Regions from separate parts of the Shewanella sp. SM21 genome, predicted to be linked through region 3. Evidence: predicted binding sites of a transcription regulator. Region 3 holds the regulator's gene; each other region holds the start of a gene.

Region 1 (5,119 bases), on a different contig from region 3:
ATTGACTGAATACAACGCTCAAGATCGTACTCAAGTATACGGCTCGGAATAGTTTCGACATACGCCCTCCCACACCATTAGCTCCTATTTGAGCTTATTACAAATGGTGAAAAAGACGACATAAAATGGTTACAAAAAATGATAATCGCGATCGATTGAAAATAATTGCAAATAATTTAACGAATTAACTATTGTGAAGGTCGGTCAACTTCTATGTATAACTCACGCTGCTGATAATCATACGGCCGATAGTTATGCTCTCCACAGGTAAAATGTCGATAGGGTTTCATGACCGTAACGCAACCTGAGGGTAAAGCCTGCAGAATTTGGATTTGCTGCTGGCGACGAAGCGACTCCTGCCATTCAAAATCCTTGAGCACTTGATCACGCACGGCAAAGGCATCGACAGGCTCACTTGAGCGATTAACGATCACTTCTCCTGCAAAGGCAGAAACCGATATCCAGCCAGAAATGACGATAAGACTTAGTCGCAAAAATTGACCTATTGTTTTTATATTCAAGCTCATAGAACACTCCTTAATTTATGCAAGAAAACAGAATTGCTCAGTAATTAAGCTTATGACCCTGTACTTAAACTTCAATCACAGTGATTACCCATAAAAAAGCAGAGCCTAAGCTCTGCTTCACTATCCCTCGATCCAAGCTAAGCATCAAGGTGAATCACGCGTTAATGTGCAAGTTTAATCAGCCCGCATTTTTGACCGTAACAAACTCAGGATAGGCATCAATACCGCAGTCAGAAGCATCCATACCGTTGTATTCTTCTTCCTCAGTAACACGGATCCCCATGGTTATCTTAATCACATACCAGACTGCAAATGATGAGCAGAATACCCAAGTGAAAATGATCGCTGCCCCCGTCAACTGTCCGGTAATACTTGCATTGGCATTGGATAATGGCACACACATTAAGCCAAGGAAACCAGCCACACCGTGTACTGAAATCGCACCGACGGGATCGTCGATCTTAATGCGATCTAAGCCCACAATCGAGAACACCACCACGCCGCCCGCCACTAAACCAATCACACCCGCCATTAACAATGAAGGCGAGAGAGGATCTGCCGTAATCGCCACTAATCCAGCCAAAATACCGTTAAGGATCATGGTCAAATCCGCTTTACCCCAAATCATCTTACACACGATAAGAGCAGAGATAGCACCAAAAGCCGCTGCAGTATTGGTATTCACAAACACTTTCGCCACTGAGCTTGCATTCGCCGCATCCGACACCATTAATTGCGATCCGCCGTTAAAGCCAAACCAGCCCATCCACAGAATAAACATACCTAAGGTTGCCATTGGCAAGTTAGAGCCTGGAATAGGATTCACTTGACCATTAGGCCCGTATTTCCCCTTACGCGCACCGAGCAATATTACGCCAGCAATCGCCGCGGTCGCCCCCGTCATATGCACAATACCGCTACCAGCAAAGTCTACAAAGCCCAGTTTAGCGATAAAACCTTGGCCCCAAGTCCAATAACCTTCTACTGGATAGATAACCGCTGTCATCACCACAGAGAAGAACAAGAAAGCCCACAACTTCATCCGTTCCGCCACAGCACCAGAGACAATTGACATCGCCGTTGCCACAAATACAACTTGGAAGAAGAAGTCAGATTCTAATGCATGGCTCGCATCTGCTGATTGCGAACCAATTAAGGTGCCAATTGACGGTAACCAGCCACCTTCAGTGTTATCCACATACATGATGTTATAGCCAACCAACAGATACATCACACAGGCAATCGCGTACAGCACAACGTTCTTAGTTAAAATTTCAGTGGTATTTTTAGAGCGAACTAAACCCGCTTCTAACATAGCGAATCCCGCCGCCATCCACATGACTAAAGCGCCAGAAATCAAAAAGTAAAAGGTATCGAGTGCAAAGCGTAGTTCAGTGACTGTACCGCCTAATTTCGTTAATTCTTCCATTGTCAGCCCCTTATAGCGCTTCAGTATCAAGTTCACCCGTACGGATACGGATAGCATGTTCTAAATCAACGACGAAGATCTTACCGTCACCAATTTTCCCCGTATGGGCCGCAGTGGTAATGGCCTCAATCAACATGTCGAGATTTTCAGCCTTAGTGGCAATTTCTAGTTTTACTTTTGGCAAAAAATCCACCTGATACTCGGCGCCGCGATACAACTCTGTATGCCCTTTCTGACGGCCAAAACCTTTCACTTCGGTCACCGTCATGCCCTCAATACCAATTCCGGCGATAGCTTCACGGACATCATCCAACTTAAACGGCTTGATGATAGCGCTGACTAGTTTCATCCTGACCTCCAAAAAAACGCGATTGTTATTAACTTGTATCAAAGGTAATTCAATCATTAGGCCAACAATTTAATCCATTGATTATTATTGATTTAAATTGTTTAACACTATTTTTTAAGGTTAAAAATGCACCATAATCGAGCACTAACTGGTGCGATGCACTCTTTTAGTGAGCAGTTTAAGTGCGACAGCTATTCGACCTTAGGCCTATTGGTAACAAGGTTAAATTAGGGTCTACTGGGGGAAGCGTAAATCGAGATGAAATCTGAGCATCACAACACAAGCTCTTAAACAAAAGCGAAGATCATCACTAAGACAATCATCAAGCGCAGAAGGAAGGCCCGATGTTAAAACCAGAAGAATGTGTTCTCGTTATCGTCGATGTGCAAGGAAAACTTGCACAAATCATGGATAACAGTGACAAGCTGCATCAACAACTACAGACCTTAATCCAAGGCGCACAATTATTTGAAATTCCAATACTGTGGTTAGAACAGCTACCCGATAAACTCGGAGCAACTAGCCCTGAGCTGCAAACTTTACTTGCGAAAACCAGCTCACCCATTGCCAAGCAGCATTTTAGCGGCTGGCACTGTGACGCGTTTGCAAAGGCATTAACTAAGACGAATCGCAAACACGTCATACTCGCGGGTATTGAAACCCATGTGTGTGTTTACCAAACCTGTTGTGACCTTATCGAACAGCAATATTCGGTGCATCTCGTCGCAGATGGCGTCTCGTCACGCAGTGCCGATAATAAAAAACTGGGTATTCAGATGATGACGGCCAGAGGCGCCTTATTAACTAACGTGGAATCGCTATTATTTGAATTACAACATCAAGCCCAAGGCGAGCGCTTTAGGGCATTATTAAAACTGATCAAATAGCGACTTAGCCCGTGGTATTTCTTCAGCCAGCATGACCAACGCCTGACATTACTCGATATTTTTTCCATAAAAAAGCCCCCACTGAGTCAGCGAGGGCTTTTGTTTGCATGAGGGGTTAGCTCATATCGAAAACTCAACCGCGATTGATTAAAACCTACTTATAAGTGGCTTCGCGTTTTTTCGCTTCTTCATCCCACTTAGGTAATATGTCTTTCTTAAATGCTTCTTTCTCAGCATTCATCTTTTTCATGTCCATACCTAAGGCTGCTTGTGCTTTAGCTTTAGTAGAGATATCAGGAATCGCAACAGGATCTGTGATGCCTTTTTTACCGAGTAATTGCGCTAACTTAACACGAGCATCAGCAGCTTTACTTACCGAAGTTCCCAGAATACGCAATGCTTCATCCGGTGCGTGAGCTGCAACACCATGGGAAGCAATCGCTAAATCCCAACGCCATTGTGAGTGGCGAATATCTGTCAGTATGGGTTTCATTTCTTCTTCAGTTGCGCCAGCTTTCCACGCAGCCTCTGCTTCAAAGTGTGCTTTGACTAATTGCTCTTCCGCTTTCAACTTCATTTCTTTGACTTTGGCTTTACGCTCATTAGTCACGCCAACCAAAAACTCTTTAGTCTGGCTATGGCAAGTTGCACAGGTTTCTTCAAAACGGTCGAATGGATTGCCCACTTTATGATCGGTAAACTTCTTACCTTCAGCACTGGTCACTTTTGGCATGTGACAGTCAACGCAACTCACATTATTCATGCCGTGAATACCCATTTTCCACGTTTCATACTCTGGATGCTGGGCTTTTAACATTGGTGTCTTAGAAAGGGCGTGTGTCCAATCAGAAAATTGGATTGAGTCATAGTAGACTTCCATTTTTTCAACTGTTGTACCCATATCCCAAGGGAATTTAACAAAATTCTTTTTGTCGTCAGTTTTCTCAAAATAATACTCAACGTGGCACTGAGCACATACCATTGATTCTTTATCTTGTTTAGACGCTTTGCTGAAAGGTGTACCTATAGCTTCAAAAGCACGGTCTGCATAAGGGCGTGAAATACGTAACTTTGGAGAGCTTTTTTCATGGCAATCACCACAACCAATGGTATTTGTCACTTCAGGGCCACCCTTTGACCACTTACCTTTGAAGTAACCATCTTCGCCTTGCTCTTCAATCAAGCGAGGTACGTCAGGGCTCTTACAGCTCCAACATGCCATCGGCATAGGACCATCTTCCGCATTAGCGGGTGCACCTGTACGTAGCGTGTTGCGTACGTCAGTTACCGCATACATGTGGCCGCGTGGTGCATTATAATCTTTAGCAAAACCATAACCCGCCCATAAGATCACCATATTAGGATCTTGTGCAAGTGCATCCACTAGTTCTTCACTCTTTGCGGTATCATGCCAGCTACTGTATTGATTCTTAAATTTATCTTTATAAACTTCGTTGCGAGGCTCTGTTTTATCACTCGCCATTGCGCCCGCTGCCATGAAGCTGGCGGCAACCAGTGCACTCAGTGCAAAGGACTTACCTGTCATCTTCTTCATCATCTCATCTCCGTGTTGCATTATTGTTGTAAATCACGACATCTCCATGGTCAAACTTAGTGATTTAACCCTGCTAAAAATATACCTCTTAGGGGGTATCTAGGTTGAAGTTTGCGCTAGATCAAAATGTAAAGGTGTTGTTGTTCACATTTCTATACTTTTGTTAATGTATTACATTATTTTCTAATGTAAAAACCACTGCAAAGTGCCATAACAGCGGCCATCAAAATGAACAGCGGATTAATGAAACGAGGTAGTCTCACCTCAAAAATCTTAGGATTAATGTTAGTACTTATTCTGCTCTCTAGTAGTTTATCGACTTTTGCTATCATCAATTTGTCCTACAGCTTAGGCGACGCCAAGGCGATTAAT
Region 2 (5,119 bases), on a different contig from region 3:
CAAGGCTTCTTGGTCAGTTCTGTTGAGCGGATCATCAACATGAATTGGGAAGCGATTATGCCTCCGCCGCAAGGTGCTGGCCGTTATTCTTATCTGACAGCTGTGACTGAAATTGAAGGTGAATTAGTTGAAATTCTCGATGTGGAAAAAATCTTAGATGAGATTTCACCAGTTAAAACGGCTATCAGTGAAGAAGCCAATGAAAAACTGACCCTCGACAGAACTCAGCATTATCATATTATGGTTATTGATGATTCTGCCGTGGCGCGTAAACAAATTATTCGTTCACTCGAGTCATTGAATTTACAAATTGATACCGCAAAAGATGGTCGCGAAGCATTAGACAAGCTTAAAGAGATCGCCAAAGAGATGGATAATGTGGCCGATGAGATCCCCCTCATTATCTCTGATATTGAGATGCCTGAAATGGATGGCTACACCCTGACCGCTGAAATCCGAGATGATCCTAAGCTTAAGCATATTAAAGTGGTACTGCATACTTCGTTAAGTGGTGTATTCAATCAGGCAATGGTTCAAAAAGTGGGGGCTAATGACTTTATCGCTAAGTTTAATCCCGACGAACTGGCCGCTGCTGTGAATAAGCATTTAAGTTTGTAATTGCTGTAGGTTAGTACCTAGATACGCTTTACGCTATAATCTCGACTTTATAACATGATGGTTTCGCACTGATTTTGGTGCTTGCTATAGGATTTAGGATGTGAATGTGCCAAATAAATCACTCGCTGAGGCTGAATATAATCAATTTAGGTTGTTCTTAGAGCAACACAGCGGCATCGTACTGGGTGAAAATAAGCAATATCTTGTGCGCAGTCGTCTTGCTCCTTTGATGGGCAAATATAACCTGCCATCCTTATCTGATGTGGTTAAGCATTCGATGAAGCCTACTGAGCGTGCGCTCAGAGCTGAAGTGATCGATGCTATGACGACTAATGAAACCCTTTGGTTCCGTGATCGTTATCCATTTGAGTTGTTGAATAATGTCCTACTACCTGAATACAGTCGTCTGGGGCGTCCGCTTAAAATTTGGTCTGCGGCTTGCTCGTCTGGCCAAGAACCATACTCATTGGCTATGACTATTCTTGAGTATCAACAGAAGAAGCCTGGTGCCTTGGCTGGTAGTGCTTCGATTCAAGCAACGGATCTATCTCCTTCCATGTTAGAACGCTGCAAAAATGCCGAGTACGATAGTTTGGCATTAGCGCGTGGTTTATCTGAAGAACGTAAGCGTCAGTTTTTTGATGCATTACCTTCAGGCAATATGAAGTTAAAGGATAATGTGAAGCGGTTGGTGAACTTTAGAGCGCATAATTTGCTTGAGAGTTATAGTCTGCTTGGCAAGTTCGACATTATCTTTTGCCGCAATGTGCTGATTTATTTTGCACCAGAGGCAAAGGCAAAAATTTTGCGGCAATTTGCTGCCGCTCTCAATCCCAAAGGGATTTTATTTCTCGGTGCATCAGAATCTATCGCTGGTTTAACGGACGAGTTTGATATGGTTCGTTGTAACCCTGGCATTTATTACCAGAAAAAGACTTAACTTAGCCGCTCTAAAGAAAATTACCGACAATTGTCGGTAATTTTTTACCCATCACTTGCTCATCCTTATTGTTATTCTCAAAATTTTCCTGATGTTGGCACATGAATTGCTTTATTTTCGTGAGAACACGAGGAGGCAATTTTATGGCGATCAATTTTGATAATGCACTGGGTGTGCATCAATACACTCTCGGTATTAGAGCGCAGCGGGCAGAAGTCATTTCAAGCAATATCGCTAACGCAGATACGCCACATTACAAAGCCCGCGATGTTGATTTTTCTGCGGCAATGCAGGCCGCTCGAGGCCAACAGCAGCAGCGAAATAGTCTTGAAATGCAAGAGCCAGATAAGCATTTTGGGCTTGCGGAGTTGACTGGGCAATTTGTTAAGTTCCGTGTGCCAAATCAACCCGATACCGGTGATGGTAATACTGTTGATATCCAACAGGAACAATCGGCATTCATGCAAAATGCACTTGAATATCAAATGTCGCTAGGTTTTTTAGATAGTAAGTTTAGTGGCATGAAGAAAGCGTTGAGAGGGGATTAATCATGAGTTTATTTAGCATATTTGATGTTGCTGGCTCGGGAATGTCTGCTCAATCGGTCAGGCTAAACACCACCGCGAGCAACATAGCTAACGCGGATTCCGTCTCGAGTAGTGTAGATAAGACCTATCGTTCCCGTCATCCCATTTTTGAAGCCGAAATGGCTAAAGCCCAAAGTCAGCAACAAGCTTCTCAAGGCGTTGCAGTAAAAGGCATTGTAGAAAGTGATAAACCACTACTGAAAGAATACTCGCCCGATCATCCAATGGCGGATGCGGACGGCTTTATTTATAAACCGAATGTTAATGTCATGGAAGAAATGGCAGATATGATTTCTGCTTCGCGCTCATATCAAATGAATGTTCAAGTCGCTGAAGCAGCTAAGTCTATGCTGCAACAAACACTTGGGATGGGTAAATAACATGTGTTACTTAGGAGGTAAGCTGTGAGCCTCATTAATCAAATTAACCAAGCGTCGGCGCAGACGGCTCAAAATAAGAGTCAGCCAAATGCCGTTACGACGAATTCATCAACCAGCTCAACGGGTAATCCGTTTCTTGATGGCATACGTTTGCCAAAAGATTCAATAGTACCGGAAGCAAAAAGCCAGCAGTTAACTCAAGATGACTTTTTCTCGTTATTAAGCCAACAGTTATCGATGCAAGATCCCTTTAAGCCCGTCGACAACGACCAAATGATTGCGCAGATGGCATCATTCTCGACGGTTGATGGTATTACTAAGTTGAATAAGGAAATCGTTAATTTAAACGGTGTTATGACATCAAGCCAAGCATTACAGGCATCAGGACTTGTTGGTCGCAAGGTATTGATCCCAACTGATACAGGTAACATTTCAGCTGAAAGCCCAACAATAAAAGGTGTGATTAGCACGCCAGCTAAAATTCCTGAAGTTACTGTACGTGTTGAGGATGAGAAAGGCCAAGTTGTGACCACCTTTAAAGTTGATGGCAGTAAGGGGGGCAATGTCGATGTTAACTGGGATGGCCTCGATAAAGATGGAAAACCTGTAACCGCAGGTAACTATACGATCAAGGCGAGTGGTTTAGTGGATGGGAAATCCCAAGAATTGCCAGTCTCGACCTATGCTCATGTGACCAGCGTTTCTCTCGGTACGGCCAGTACTGGCGCGATTCTTAACTTGAGAGGCGGTATGGGCATCAAGTTAACCGATGTGTTAGCTGTGTCTGAAACCTAAGCTTGTATAAAAGAATTTTTGCAGCATCCGAATTGGGCGTAAATCGCTCATAAATGAATTGAGTCAAGTGTAGAGGTGAATTATGTCGTTTAACATTGCATTGAGTGGCATTTCTGCTGCGCAGAAAGATTTAAACACTACGGCGAATAACATTGCTAATGCGAACACCATTGGCTTTAAAGAGTCACGTGCTGAATTTGCGGATGTTTACGCTAATTCTATTTTTTCAAATGCTAAAACTGCTGTCGGTGGTGGTGTTGCGACGAGCCAAGTGGCACAGCAATTCCATCAAGGTAGCTTACAGTTGACGAATAACTCCCTTGATATGGCGATTAAAGGGGGTGGCTTTTTCGTTACTGCTTCTGAACTGGGTACATTAGACCACTCGTTTACCCGTGCTGGAGCATTTAAGGTAGATAAAAATAATTACATGGTTGATTCTGCTGGTAATTATTTGCAAACTTTCCCAGTGGATAAAGATGGGAACTCAACATCAGTGAGTTTAACGACGGCTAAGCCGGTACAAATACCAGACACTGCGGGTAGCCCTGTAAAGACTGAGAATGTTACTTTACAAATGAACTTAAATGCTAAGGAAAGTGCACTCGACCCCGCGGCATTCGATCCTCTAGATGCAAAAACCTACAATAACGTTACATCAATGACAATTTATGACTCACTCGGTGAGCCACATATTATGACCACTTATTTTGTTAAGCCCAAAGATGGTTCGTACAATGGTGAGAACAATTGGGTGGCTTACTATGCTGTTGATGGAAAGCAAGTCGATTTAGCCGGTCCTGCTGGTACTTATCAAACAGATACCACCGGCGATGGTACGCCTGATGCAACGGGCACAGCTCAAACTGCTGGTGGTTGGAAAGGCTCTGTACTCAAGTTCAATTCTGTTGGTGTCTACACTGGTAGTGATCCTGCTATAGTCAAGACTGAGGCTTTGGGCGTCAGTGGTGCGGGTGTTTTAGGGCCAGGTGCCGATGGTACTCAAGAGTTGACTGTGAAGTTTAATGCCCCAACGCAATATGCTGCTCCTTTTGGTGCAACTGAGTTGACGCAAGATGGTACGACTGTAGGTCGCTTAACTAACGTTGAAATCGGCGAAGATGGTTTAGTGACCGCGAGTTATTCTAATGGTTCAACCGTGCCTTTAGCACGGGTTGCTTTAGTTCGTTTTGCTAACGAACAAGGTTTAACGCAAGTGGGTAATACGTCGTGGAAAGCCAGTTTAGCTTCAGGTCCAGCGTTAGCGGGTGAGGCAAATAGTGGAACTTTTGGTAGCATCAGTTCATCGGCGTTAGAGCAATCGAACATCGATTTAACTACTGAACTGGTCGATTTAATTTCGGCGCAACGTAACTTCCAAGCGAACTCTCGTACGCTTGAAGTGAATAACACGCTGCAACAAACCGTATTACAAATCCGCTAATCATTACTTTATTTAACTAAGTGTTGCCGCCAGTGGCAACACTTAGCCTTTATCCTGCCGTCAAATCACTTCATTTTCATATTTTTCAATTCTATCAGTAAATTAAACGTTATTTTTTGTTGGCATGATGCTTGCTTTGATATTGTCATGTAGAAAATTTGACGGAGCAGTCTGTGGACAAATTCCTTTATGTCGCCATGAGTGGCGCTAAGCAAAATATGAATGAGCTGGCACTCCGTGCGAACAACTTAGCCAATGCTAATACCGATGGTTTTAAATCAGATATGGCGCAGGCCAGATCGATGCAAGCCTTCGGTGAAGGGTTGCCTTCAAGGGTGTTTGCGATGACAGAATC
Region 3 (5,119 bases):
CCTCCATTGTGCGGCAAATTGGTTTGAGATCTTAGTGTTGGGCTAGGATTTTACGGTGACTAAGCGTCAGTCGATGACACAGATTAAGACGGCTAAGGTAAGGTTAAGGCCAGCGCCAGCGCAATGACCGCTAGTGTAATCGCCTGTGGCTTGTATCGTCGAGCGACAAATGTTTTGCCATGTGTGAATGGCAAGTTTTTTAAACTAGACATGAAGTGAAACTAACGATGAAGTGCTTAGTGTGAAGTGAAACTAACAGGCTTCGTCAAACTTAGCGTCGATTAAGGCACAAATGGCATCGAGAGCCGGCTCTGCATCTGGGCCTTCGGCGATAAGCTTGATGGTCTTACCCATGCCAGTTTCAAGCATCAGTAAGCCAAGTACACTGGCGGCCGATGCTTGTTTATCGCCTTGGATTAAGGTGATGGTCGCATCAAACTCGGAAGCCAGTACCACCAACTTAGTGGCGGCACGGGCATGTAAACCGAGCTTATTACAGATGGTTATCTGACGTTCAAGTTTTGGCATTATTGAGCTCTCGATGACGGGCATAAACTTTATGTTTACCGTTACTAAAGCGTTTGGCCAATTGCTCTGCGACGTAAACCGATCTGTGCTGTCCACCTGTGCAGCCAATGGCTACCGTTAAATAACTGCGATTGTTACGCTCGAGGTGCGGCAGCCAAGTCTCCAGTAAATTTTCGATTTGCCAGATGAACTTATTAACCAGTGGTTGACGATTTAAGAACTCAGCTACGGGTTCATCTAAGCCAGTCAATGGCCGCAGCGCCAACTCCCAGTGGGGATTGGGCAGGAAGCGCACATCGAACATAAAGTCGGCTTCGGTGGGCATTCCGTGCTTAAAGCCAAAGGACTCGAAGTTGATCACGAGTTCTTTATCGACACTACCAAGGAGAATTTGTCTGACTTGGTCGCTTAAATCATAGATATTCAAATTCGACGTATCTATGTAGTGATCGACCAGTTTTGACATAGGCTCGAGCAGTTTCCCCTCCAGCTTTATCGCTTCTTGCAAAGAGACTCGGCTCTTCGACAAAGGATGCAAACGGCGGGTTTCGCTGTAACGCTTGAGCAGAATTTTATCGCTGGAGTTAAGGAAGAAGCTCGTTAACTCAGTATCTGGAGGTAGGCTAGCGAGTTGTTTTACTAAGACCTTATCCTGCTCAGGCATGTTACGCACGTCGACACTGATGGCGACGAGATCGTTACTGCCTTTGAGTTGCTCAAGCAAACTGCCAATCAATGGCAAGGGAAGGTTATCGACACAATAATAGCCGAGATCTTCGAGTACCCTAAGGGCGACAGATTTGCCTGAGCCTGAGCGGCCCGACACTATGACCAGTTTCATCCAGTGATTACCTGATAGAGTTCCGTTTCATCATGCGTCTTGCGTAATTGCTTTAATATTTGCTTGTCGCTCAGCTTTTCGGCCATGCAAGACAAGGTACTTAAGTGCTGCTGACATTGGTCTGCAGGCACCAGTAGTGCAAATAAAATATCAACAGGTTGCTTATCGATAGCATCAAATGCTATCGGCTCTTCACACTTAATTAGTATGGCAATGGGCTGATCTATATCGGCTAGTCGACCATGTGGAATGGCGATGCCGTTACCTATACCTGTGCTCCCCATCTTTTCGCGCGCCACTAGGCTTTCGAATATCTCTTGAGATGAGAGGGTCGGGTACTGGGCAGCGACTAAGTCGCTGATGAGTTCCAGTACCTTTTTCTTGCTGCCCGGAGTGGCGCAGGTAGTGCACTCCGGCCGCAGTATGGTACAAAGTTCCATTATTAGTGTTTTGTTAACTTCTCTTTGTGTTTAATAACCTGACGGTCAAGCTTGTCAATCAGGGCGTCTATAGCGGCATACATGTCAGCATGCTCTGAAGTAGCAAAAACTTCACCACCTATGAGGTTTATTCTCGCTTCGGCAATCTGTTGCATTTTCTCAACATTGAGCACAACGTGCACATTATTGATCTGTTCGAAATGGCGTTCAAGTTTTGAAAACTTTTCTTCTACATATGCACGTAACGATTCGGTAATTTCGACATGGTGTCCACTTAGGTTTATTTGCATAGAAACGTCCTCCGATATCCACTGTAGGTTATAAACTTTTACGCTGATTAGAAGGTGGAATAAGCATAGCCTCTCGGTACTTCGCAATGGTTCTGCGGGCTACGTTGATCCCTTGTTCTGCCAGAAGTTGTGCCATCTTACTATCGCTTAATGGTTTTTTCTGGTTTTCCGCTGCCACCAGTTTCTTTATAAAGGCTCTGATTGCTGTGGATGAGCACTCACCACCATCGTCAGTACCGACGTGGCTAGAGAAGAAGTATTTTAGTTCAAAAAGTCCCTTAGGGGTATGCATGTATTTTTGAGTTGTGACCCGTGAGATGGTGGACTCATGCATTTCTACCGCTTCGGCAATATCGTTAAGCACCATAGGCTTCATGGCTTCTTCACCATACTCAAAGAAACCTTGCTGATATTGCACTATGCAATTAGCAACTTTAAGCAAAGTATCGTTACGGCTTTCTAAGCTCTTAATAAACCATTTAGCCTCTTGCAGATGGCCGCGAATAAATTGGCTATCGGCTTGGTTTTTGGTACTGCGTGCCATAGAAGCATAATGTTGATTTACATTGATTTTTGGCATGCAGTCAGGATTAAGCTCAACGACCCAGCGGCCATTTTTCTTCGACACAGACACATCTGGGATAACGTATTCGTCATTATTGGGCGTGATCAACAAACCTGGGCGAGGATTGAGGGTTTGGATAAGTGCTATACCATCCCTTAATTCATCTTCTTTTAATTTAGTCTTACGCATCAATAACCTAAAATCACGGGCGGCGATCAGATCTAAATGATCTTTGATCAGTATACGGGCGTTTTCTAGGTTGGGAGTATCAGCGGCGAAATGCGACAGTTGGATCAGCAGGCATTCACTTAAATCGCGGGCGGCAACGCCTATGGGATCAAAATGCTGAATACGCTTGAGTACGGCTTCGACTTCGTCAAGCTCAACTTCAGGATTGCCCATGGCTTCGAGAATTTCTTCAGTGCTTTGGGTGAGATAGCCCTGATCGTCGATGGCATCAATAATGGCGGTGGCAATGGCTAAATCGGTTTCAGAAAACGGCGTGAGGTTTTTTTGCCATTCTAAGTGTTCGTACAAACCTTCACTGGTCTCGCCTTGGAAGGGCATATCGTCTTCACGACTGCCGCCGGGGCCTGAGTTTGGGGAGGCGGTAAACACTTCATCCCATGTGGTGTCCATGGGGAGCTCATCGGGCATGGATTCTTTGGTTAGCGACTCTGCCGTATCTATGGTGGAGCTGTCTTTTTCTGGTGGCAGAGTGCTAGATTCACTGAAATCCGTATCGGATAGCGTTTGGTTTACAGGGGTTTTAGTGGCGTCGAATTGATCCTCTTCCAGCTCGAGAAGGGGATTAGAATCTAATGCTTGCTGGATCTCTTGCTGCAGTTCTAATGACGACAGTTGCAACAGACGTATAGCCTGTTGTAGTTGTGGCGTCATGGTTAACTGTTGACCCAGTTTGAGCTGGAGTGACGCTTTCATGTTACCGCTGATCCCTACGTTATTATTGTTGGATGAGGTCGCTTATTATCATTTTGAGTGAAGCCCAATGGCGGTATAAATTGCCTCCATTGGCTTCGCTCGATTAACTATAGCCTGAATTGTTCACCTAAGTACACAGCCCTAACTTGCTGATTGTCTAAGATCTCTGCTGGAGTTCCTTCGGCAATCAGGTTTCCGTGACTCACAATATAAGCATGTTCACATACATCTAATGTCTCGCGGACATTATGGTCTGTGATCAGTACGCCAAGGCCGCGACTTTTGAGTTGTTCGATAATCTTCTTGATGTCGATAACCGAAATAGGATCGACGCCGGCAAACGGTTCATCGAGCAAAATGAACTTAGGATTAGCGGCTAAAGCCCGCGCAATTTCGACGCGACGACGTTCGCCACCCGACAATGACATGCCTTGGCTGTCACGGATGTGGGTGATATGAAACTCTTCGAGCAGATGTTCTAGTTCTTCTTCTCGTTCTTCGTTTTTAAGTTCTTTACGAGTTTGCAGTACGGCCATGATGTTGTCATGAACAGTTAGCTTACGAAAGATACTGGCTTCCTGCGGTAAGTAACCTATGCCTTTGCGGGCACGCAGATGCATAGGATCTGCGGTTAAATCATCATCGTCGATAAAGATATGCCCCTTATCGCTCTTCACTAGCCCGACAACCATGTAAAAGGTCGTGGTTTTACCGGCACCGTTTGGACCGAGTAGGCCAACGACTTGACCGGTTTTTACCGTCAGACTGACGTCTTTAACCACTTGGCGACTCTTGTAACTTTTTGCCAGATTTTGTGCTCTTAAGGTGATTTGGGTCATTTAGAGTCCTGCTTTTTTACAGGTTTATCCGCTGGAGCATCTGATTTAGCATCATCTTGATAGTTTTCTGGCTGAATAATAGTGATCACGCGATCGTCACCACTGCCAGTACTCTCGGCCATCAATTTCTGTTGAATCATGTTATAGCGGATTAAATTGCCTGTAACTTGGCTACCCGCTTGATCTAATGACGCCATACCTTTCAGAGTTAAGGTGCGGCTTGCCATATCGTAACGAATTTCTTTCGCGCTCGCCGATGCAGGACGGCCATCGTCTAATATCTGGCTATACGTAGCAGGGTTGCCTGTGGCGACTAAAGTTTTGCTATTTTCACCTTCAGCGGAAAATGCACGCAGTTCATTTGCTTGGATTTTTATTGAGCCTTGGGTAACTTCCACCGGACCAAAGAAGATGATCTGGTTGTTTTTGATATCCGCAGTTTGGCTCACAGCTTTAATTTTGACTTCTTGCTTTAAGTCGCCCACTTTCGCGAAAGCACTCATGCTCATAATTAGCATTAGGCTGGCAAGTAATACGTTATTTTGCTTCATATGTTCCTACTACCTGACTGGTCAATTGCACTTCTTGCGCGTTGAGGTCGGCATAAAGGCCTTGGCCTTGAATATTAAAATCTTTCCCTGTGACGTAAATGGTACGGTCAGAGGTCATTATCA
Region 4 (5,119 bases), on a different contig from region 3:
TCTGCAGCAGTTTTAATAAACTCAATGCAACGCTGTAAGTCTCTATGATGGTTGCTGGAGACTTCAGCGATAAAAATAGGTGAATGTGTAGTCATAGTTACTCGCAAATGGCTCGGTATAGTCTATTAACGGCAAGTCTCTGGGAAGCTTGATGCCCTGTTGCTCTTGCTTTATCAGACTAGTTCTATTAGTTCATACTCTAAATAATCGGCAAGGCTTAACCAATCGTGTTGCTCTTGTGCCTGAAGCATAGCAGGCAATATTTGCTGAAAAGTCGAATTAAGGACAAGTTCTGGGCAGTTTTTTTCTATTTTATCAAGACATAACCGTAACTCTACTGAAGCCTTTGCTTCTTGACCGAGTCTAAATAAACCTGCCGTTTGCCGCAGTGAATCTTGTAGACTTAAGCTCATAATATGAGGTCCTTATACTGAGAACCGCGAATTTTAGCGCCTGATAAACTCGCTTGGTAAAACTTTACTTCTGGATGCTTAGCGATGTAGCGTTCCAAGTGCCTGAGATATGCTCTTAGGTTTAGATCCGTCGCTATCCGCTGGCCTTTGCCATTGATCAACCAGTGTTTAGCTTCCTTCACTTTCTGAATAACCGCATTAACCCATATTTGTTCTTTTATATCGTTTTGACCAAATTTGTGATCATTCCAGAACGCATGACTCTTGTTATTGCAATAACAAAAATCACACCCTAATAGGGTAATTTCTTTTGCCTTTAATTTGATCGCTAAATCAATTGCCGGATGAATGACGCTTCCACTCGTGAACAGTCTTAGTTTGGGATATCGAGAAGCGAGCTGGTCGTATATTTTACTGCCTCCATAGGCAATAAATCTTTGGCCTAACCAAGCATTAAGTACCATTGGATCAACCCGGGGAAAATAAACAAGATTGATGTTATGAGTCGAGGCTAGCGGTAAATGGTATTCACCTATCAATCCGTCAATGCAGATCACAATATCTGGTTTTATATTATTGTGAAGTAAACCACGTAATGCAGTATCTGCCGCAATGATCAGTGGTCTATGGGAACTTGAACTAATTTGTTGCAGATAATCATAATGCTCTTCTAAAGAAGGGCCCGAGCCAATTACGATAGCTTTATAACTACTATGACTATTTATTAAGCTCGCGGCATCAGGATCGTGAGTAATATAGAGTTGGTTATCCTCGAAGCGTTTTAATATTGCAGGATCATCAGATTGATGTCGTTGATTAGAGAACTCACGATTGAGCTCCATGACTAATAAGTCTCTGAGAGTCGCATTCTCATCACTGACAAGAGTGAGATCTGGTGTAATTGCGATATTTGGAAAATTTAACTTTACGCTTGGAAGCGCTGTCAAATTAATGTTTGGATGCTTTAACCATTCGCTTTGATCAGTGTAACTGATGAGGAGGGCAAAAACGCTGAGGTTTAAAATGCAAATATCAATTGAAAGATACTGTGGATTATCGATAAGTAAACTTGGTACATCTCCCATACCGACACCGTAGACGGTTACGTGAGTTGCATCTGCAGGTAATGTACTGATAAAGAGCCGTGCTTCGGCGATGCGGTCATGACGACTACTGAGCTGAATACCATTAACACTGATAGTTTGATTACGACCGTTGATAAGGTGAGCATCTAATTCATTGATGGTTTGGCTTTTGACCGCAGCGGCCACTATAGGCCAACGCTTAACGATAATATTGAGATTAGACGCAAATAGCTCGGTCATTCCGTTTCTCCGGAAGATTTCTGGGAGTTTGATATCACCAAGGTCACTATCTGGTCTCTCCACAGGGACTCGAACCCCGATCGGCCGCTTAGGAGGCGGCTGCTCTATCCTGTTGAGCTATGAAGAGACGACAGTGATTATACTGGTTTTATCTTTGATTAAAAGGCTTATGATTTAGTTGCTTAAATCTTAAGCGCTATGTCGTTTATCTGTACATTGTAGGCGGCATTTTGGTCTACAAGTACTGCGGTGGCGCTTTCTTCGCTTACTTGCTCAATTTTTACCGTTGCACGACTTTTGGTCGCGACGGCGCGCATTTCATTGAGTCTATCGGGTAAGTTTTGTTGTAATACTACTTGGAATTTATCACCGACACGAATGCCATGTTTGCGGCCTAGATTTAATATAATCCTGTCTGCTTGTCGGCTAACGACTTGGCCAAGTAATGGCCTGCAATTAAGTGTGCTGTCTAAATCTCGGGTAGCTTGCAATATTAATTGAGTAATACTTTTTCCATAGGAGGAACGCCAGAATCTATTACTGTTGGGAGCAATGATAGCCTGTTCTTCAAATTCCCATGGGGCCGATGTGCTGTAGCTTTTGCTCCAGACCTCTTCGCCACTGATCCCATGATAGAGGCTGAGTTTGAATTGAAATTGCCTTAGCGGAGCTTCATCCCAAAATCCTAAGAAGGTGGGTTGTACAGGCTCTATCGATATATCAATGATCTGCGGTTGAAGAATATATTGGCTGTCGGTAATTTCACTGAGCCAGCTTGGGAGTCGATAACCGCGAATATCCACTAGGTCTTGTTCAATATCGAGTCGCTCGTTAGCATGGATGTGACTAAAGCCAGTTGAAGAGTAATCTTCTATAGTGTTCCCTAACGCCTCTGAAATGACCTCTTCAAAGCCTGAAAGTTGTCCATATCTAAGCTGAGAACGATCTTTTATTTGTGTTTGAGGTATTAAAATAGCGGCCTTTAATTGGCCATTAGGACACTGTTGTGTTGGATCATCATTTAGATCGAGGCGTAGGGATACATATATTTTATTTCCCTGAATTTGTTCACTTACGAGTTGGATGTTTATGGCTTGGGCGTTGCGATTTATCGCAAAGTTATTTTGTGTGAGGTTACCATTAGAGGTTTGTTGCTCGCTGGATATTTGAATACCTGTGCTTAATGTCGCATAGCTAACAGCTTGATTAATTGCTTCTTCCCTTGCTTGAGCTGTATTACCATTGATAATAGTTGCTTCTCCGCTGGCTTCTATCCATTCGGCTCTGGTGGGCAAAGAAAGTAGTAAAAGGCTCAAAATGATGAGCGAAGCTGAACCTGGTATGTGCATCAATTCAATCCTTATCGCTAAGCTAATGGCGATATTACCAATCGAGCCAGTTTTCTGACTCTTAATCTAATATGGCAATAAAGCAAATTTCGTGCCTGAGTATGAGAACTTTTGATAAAGTTTCCATTGTTACAGTCGATATACTGCGTAATAGAAGAATATTGTCGGACTGAGGTTAATGTTGGTCCGAAGATTGCTGGTTTTTGTTACTCATTAAAAATTTGAAGCTTAGAAAGTGAGTCACTTGACTGCCAATGCACCCATAGATGAGGTAAATCCAATGCTAAAGCGTGTGATTATTCCCTTAACATTGATAATGTTAGGTGGATGTGTTGCTAAACCGGTTACGCCGCCCAAACCGAGTTTAGTGGATGGCAATGGGTTGCCGCCAACGGCAGTGATTAACCATTTAGCACAGCGAATAGTGACTGAGCTCGTTAAGCAAAATGATGCCTTGCGTTCTGATCAACCTATCGTAGTTGCAACACCAGTATTAGTGGACGATTTGAATGGCACTAATGCGTTAGCGCAACAGTTACAGCAAGGATTAATGACATCGCTCCATAGCTTTCAGTTTAATGTGGTGGATTTAAACTTAGCTGATGGCTTGAGAGTCACATCTGACGGGGATTTTATTTTGACGCGAGATTGGCAAAAATTGTCGAAAGATCTTCCTGTTGAGCATCTTGTCGTTTCGACTATGAGCGTAGTAACCAATGGTATGGCGATCAATACTCGGATTGTGAACATTAGTAACAATCGCGTGGTATCGGCATCTCAAACTTTTGTGACTCAAAAAGAGTTGGCAAACTACATGCAGCCTTCGGAGCAAATTGTGTCACAAAATGGCATCTTATATCGTCAGGCGAGTCCGGGTATGAATGAAGTACGTGTTTTAGGAGATGGAAAATGAAACGCTACCTTTTAGTTATTGTGGCGCTAATGCTAACTGGCTGCGCTGCTAAAGATAGATATGTGCAATGGGAAGATGTGCCGCCGCCGAGTTTTCCTAAGTTAACGGCTATAGGATATGCGCCGTTAGCGACTCAACCGGCTAAAGAGCAATCACAAAGAGTGTTGATGGCTATGCAGGCATCAAAAATTGTGGCTTATCGTGAATTAGCGGAACAAGTTTATGGGCAGAAAATAACGGCAAACAGCAGTGTCAGTGATTGGATGTTGACGGACGATAATGTCAAAGCGTCAGTTTCTGGCGTGATCCGCGGCGCACGAGTCGTTAAGAGTTATCCAGCAGGCGAGCATTATGTCACTGAGTTAGAACTTGATTTTTCACAGGTTTGGGCGCTTTATCAACAACAGAACCGTCCACAACGAGTGAAGGAAGTGACGTATTTCTAGCGTTTTTGAGAGTATGTTCAACAGCATGTATTGAGCCGCGTATTTACGCGGCTTTTCTTTTTGTAGAAGACATTAATATCTAATCAGAGCTTAGAAAAGGGAATGCTAAGTGGGAGTGATGCGCTTGTTAGGCCTTTAAATCATTGCCTAAACTTGAGATAGTCGAGGTCTTGCCTTTATCGTTATAGGTGAGGCTGGAGGCGTTTCTGCTGGCTTGTAAAGCTTGAGCAAAGCGATTTAAACTCGCTAAATTCATCTCAATTAAACTGGCATTTTGTTCGTTTAATTCTTTGCATTCAGTCAATGCGTCTTTGATCTCGGCCATTTTATGTACGAGTTCGACTTGCTGAGTGAGTAGCGATTTATCACTGTGTTTTGCCAGAATATCATCATTAGTCTTTAGTTCTTTCAGACATTGCGATTTTTCGTTAGCAAGGGAAAGCAGTAAATCGGCGTTTTGGTCAACCAAAGCGCCTTTTTCCTTGAGTATGATTTGCTTAAGAACAGCCAAATGGGCGTGTTGTAGATCTACCAGTTTAGCTATTTCAGTCATAGTTACTCTTTATTTAAGTCATTAAGTTCGGCTTCAAAACTTGCAATATTGGCAGCCAACTTTTCAGGGTCAATTTTATAGCGACCTTCGGCAATAGCTTGTTTGATTTCGGCTACTTTC

Evidence for each region. Region 3 encodes sigma-54, which starts transcription at its own class of promoters, with help from an activator protein. Its sites were predicted from a motif close to GTTGGCACGNNNNTNGNNT; they were not measured.
Region 1: L5L94_RS13400 (P-II family nitrogen regulator) is a predicted target of sigma-54. The motif match lies at 2,353-2,371, and genes of this name have one in related genera.
Region 2: flgB (flagellar basal body rod protein FlgB) is a predicted target of sigma-54. The motif match lies at 1,652-1,670, and genes of this name have one in related genera.
Region 4: L5L94_RS07360 (flagellar assembly protein FlgT) is a predicted target of sigma-54. The motif match lies at 3,168-3,186, and genes of this name have one in related genera.

Annotation. Positions count from the first base shown of each region.
Region 1 covers NZ_JAKKRL010000009.1:34,188-39,306, forward strand. The annotation lists gene L5L94_RS13385 (tetratricopeptide repeat protein) at 1-61, opposite strand, end outside; gene L5L94_RS13390 (hypothetical protein) at 189-527, opposite strand; gene L5L94_RS13395 (ammonium transporter) at 706-1,956, opposite strand; gene L5L94_RS13400 (P-II family nitrogen regulator) at 1,967-2,305, opposite strand; gene L5L94_RS13405 (hydrolase) at 2,650-3,192, shown strand; gene nrfA (ammonia-forming nitrite reductase cytochrome c552 subunit) at 3,347-4,750, opposite strand; gene narQ (nitrate/nitrite two-component system sensor histidine kinase NarQ) at 4,976-5,119, shown strand, end outside.
Region 2 covers NZ_JAKKRL010000004.1:275,027-280,145, forward strand. The annotation lists gene L5L94_RS07390 (chemotaxis protein CheV) at 1-618, shown strand, start outside; gene L5L94_RS07395 (CheR family methyltransferase) at 719-1,558, shown strand; gene flgB (flagellar basal body rod protein FlgB) at 1,702-2,106, shown strand; gene flgC (flagellar basal body rod protein FlgC) at 2,109-2,525, shown strand; gene flgD (flagellar hook assembly protein FlgD) at 2,550-3,320, shown strand; gene flgE (flagellar hook protein FlgE) at 3,403-4,764, shown strand; gene flgF (flagellar basal-body rod protein FlgF) at 4,938-5,119, shown strand, end outside.
Region 3 covers NZ_JAKKRL010000018.1:22,450-27,568, forward strand. The annotation lists gene L5L94_RS19440 (HPr family phosphocarrier protein) at 253-528, opposite strand; gene rapZ (RNase adapter RapZ) at 515-1,369, opposite strand; gene ptsN (PTS IIA-like nitrogen regulatory protein PtsN) at 1,366-1,809, opposite strand; gene hpf (ribosome hibernation promoting factor) at 1,812-2,099, opposite strand; gene L5L94_RS19460 (RNA polymerase factor sigma-54) at 2,128-3,606, opposite strand; gene lptB (LPS export ABC transporter ATP-binding protein) at 3,714-4,445, opposite strand; gene lptA (lipopolysaccharide transport periplasmic protein LptA) at 4,442-4,996, opposite strand; gene lptC (LPS export ABC transporter periplasmic protein LptC) at 4,983-5,119, opposite strand, start outside.
Region 4 covers NZ_JAKKRL010000004.1:268,411-273,529, forward strand. The annotation lists gene L5L94_RS07340 (N-acetylneuraminate synthase family protein) at 1-95, opposite strand, end outside; gene L5L94_RS07345 (hypothetical protein) at 174-413, opposite strand; gene L5L94_RS07350 (motility associated factor glycosyltransferase family protein) at 410-1,738, opposite strand; tRNA gene L5L94_RS07355 (tRNA-Arg) at 1,790-1,865, opposite strand; gene L5L94_RS07360 (flagellar assembly protein FlgT) at 1,921-3,087, opposite strand; gene L5L94_RS07365 (FlgO family outer membrane protein) at 3,368-4,000, shown strand; gene L5L94_RS07370 (LPP20 family lipoprotein) at 3,997-4,446, shown strand; gene L5L94_RS07375 (flagella synthesis protein FlgN) at 4,574-4,999, opposite strand; gene flgM (flagellar biosynthesis anti-sigma factor FlgM) at 5,002-5,119, opposite strand, start outside.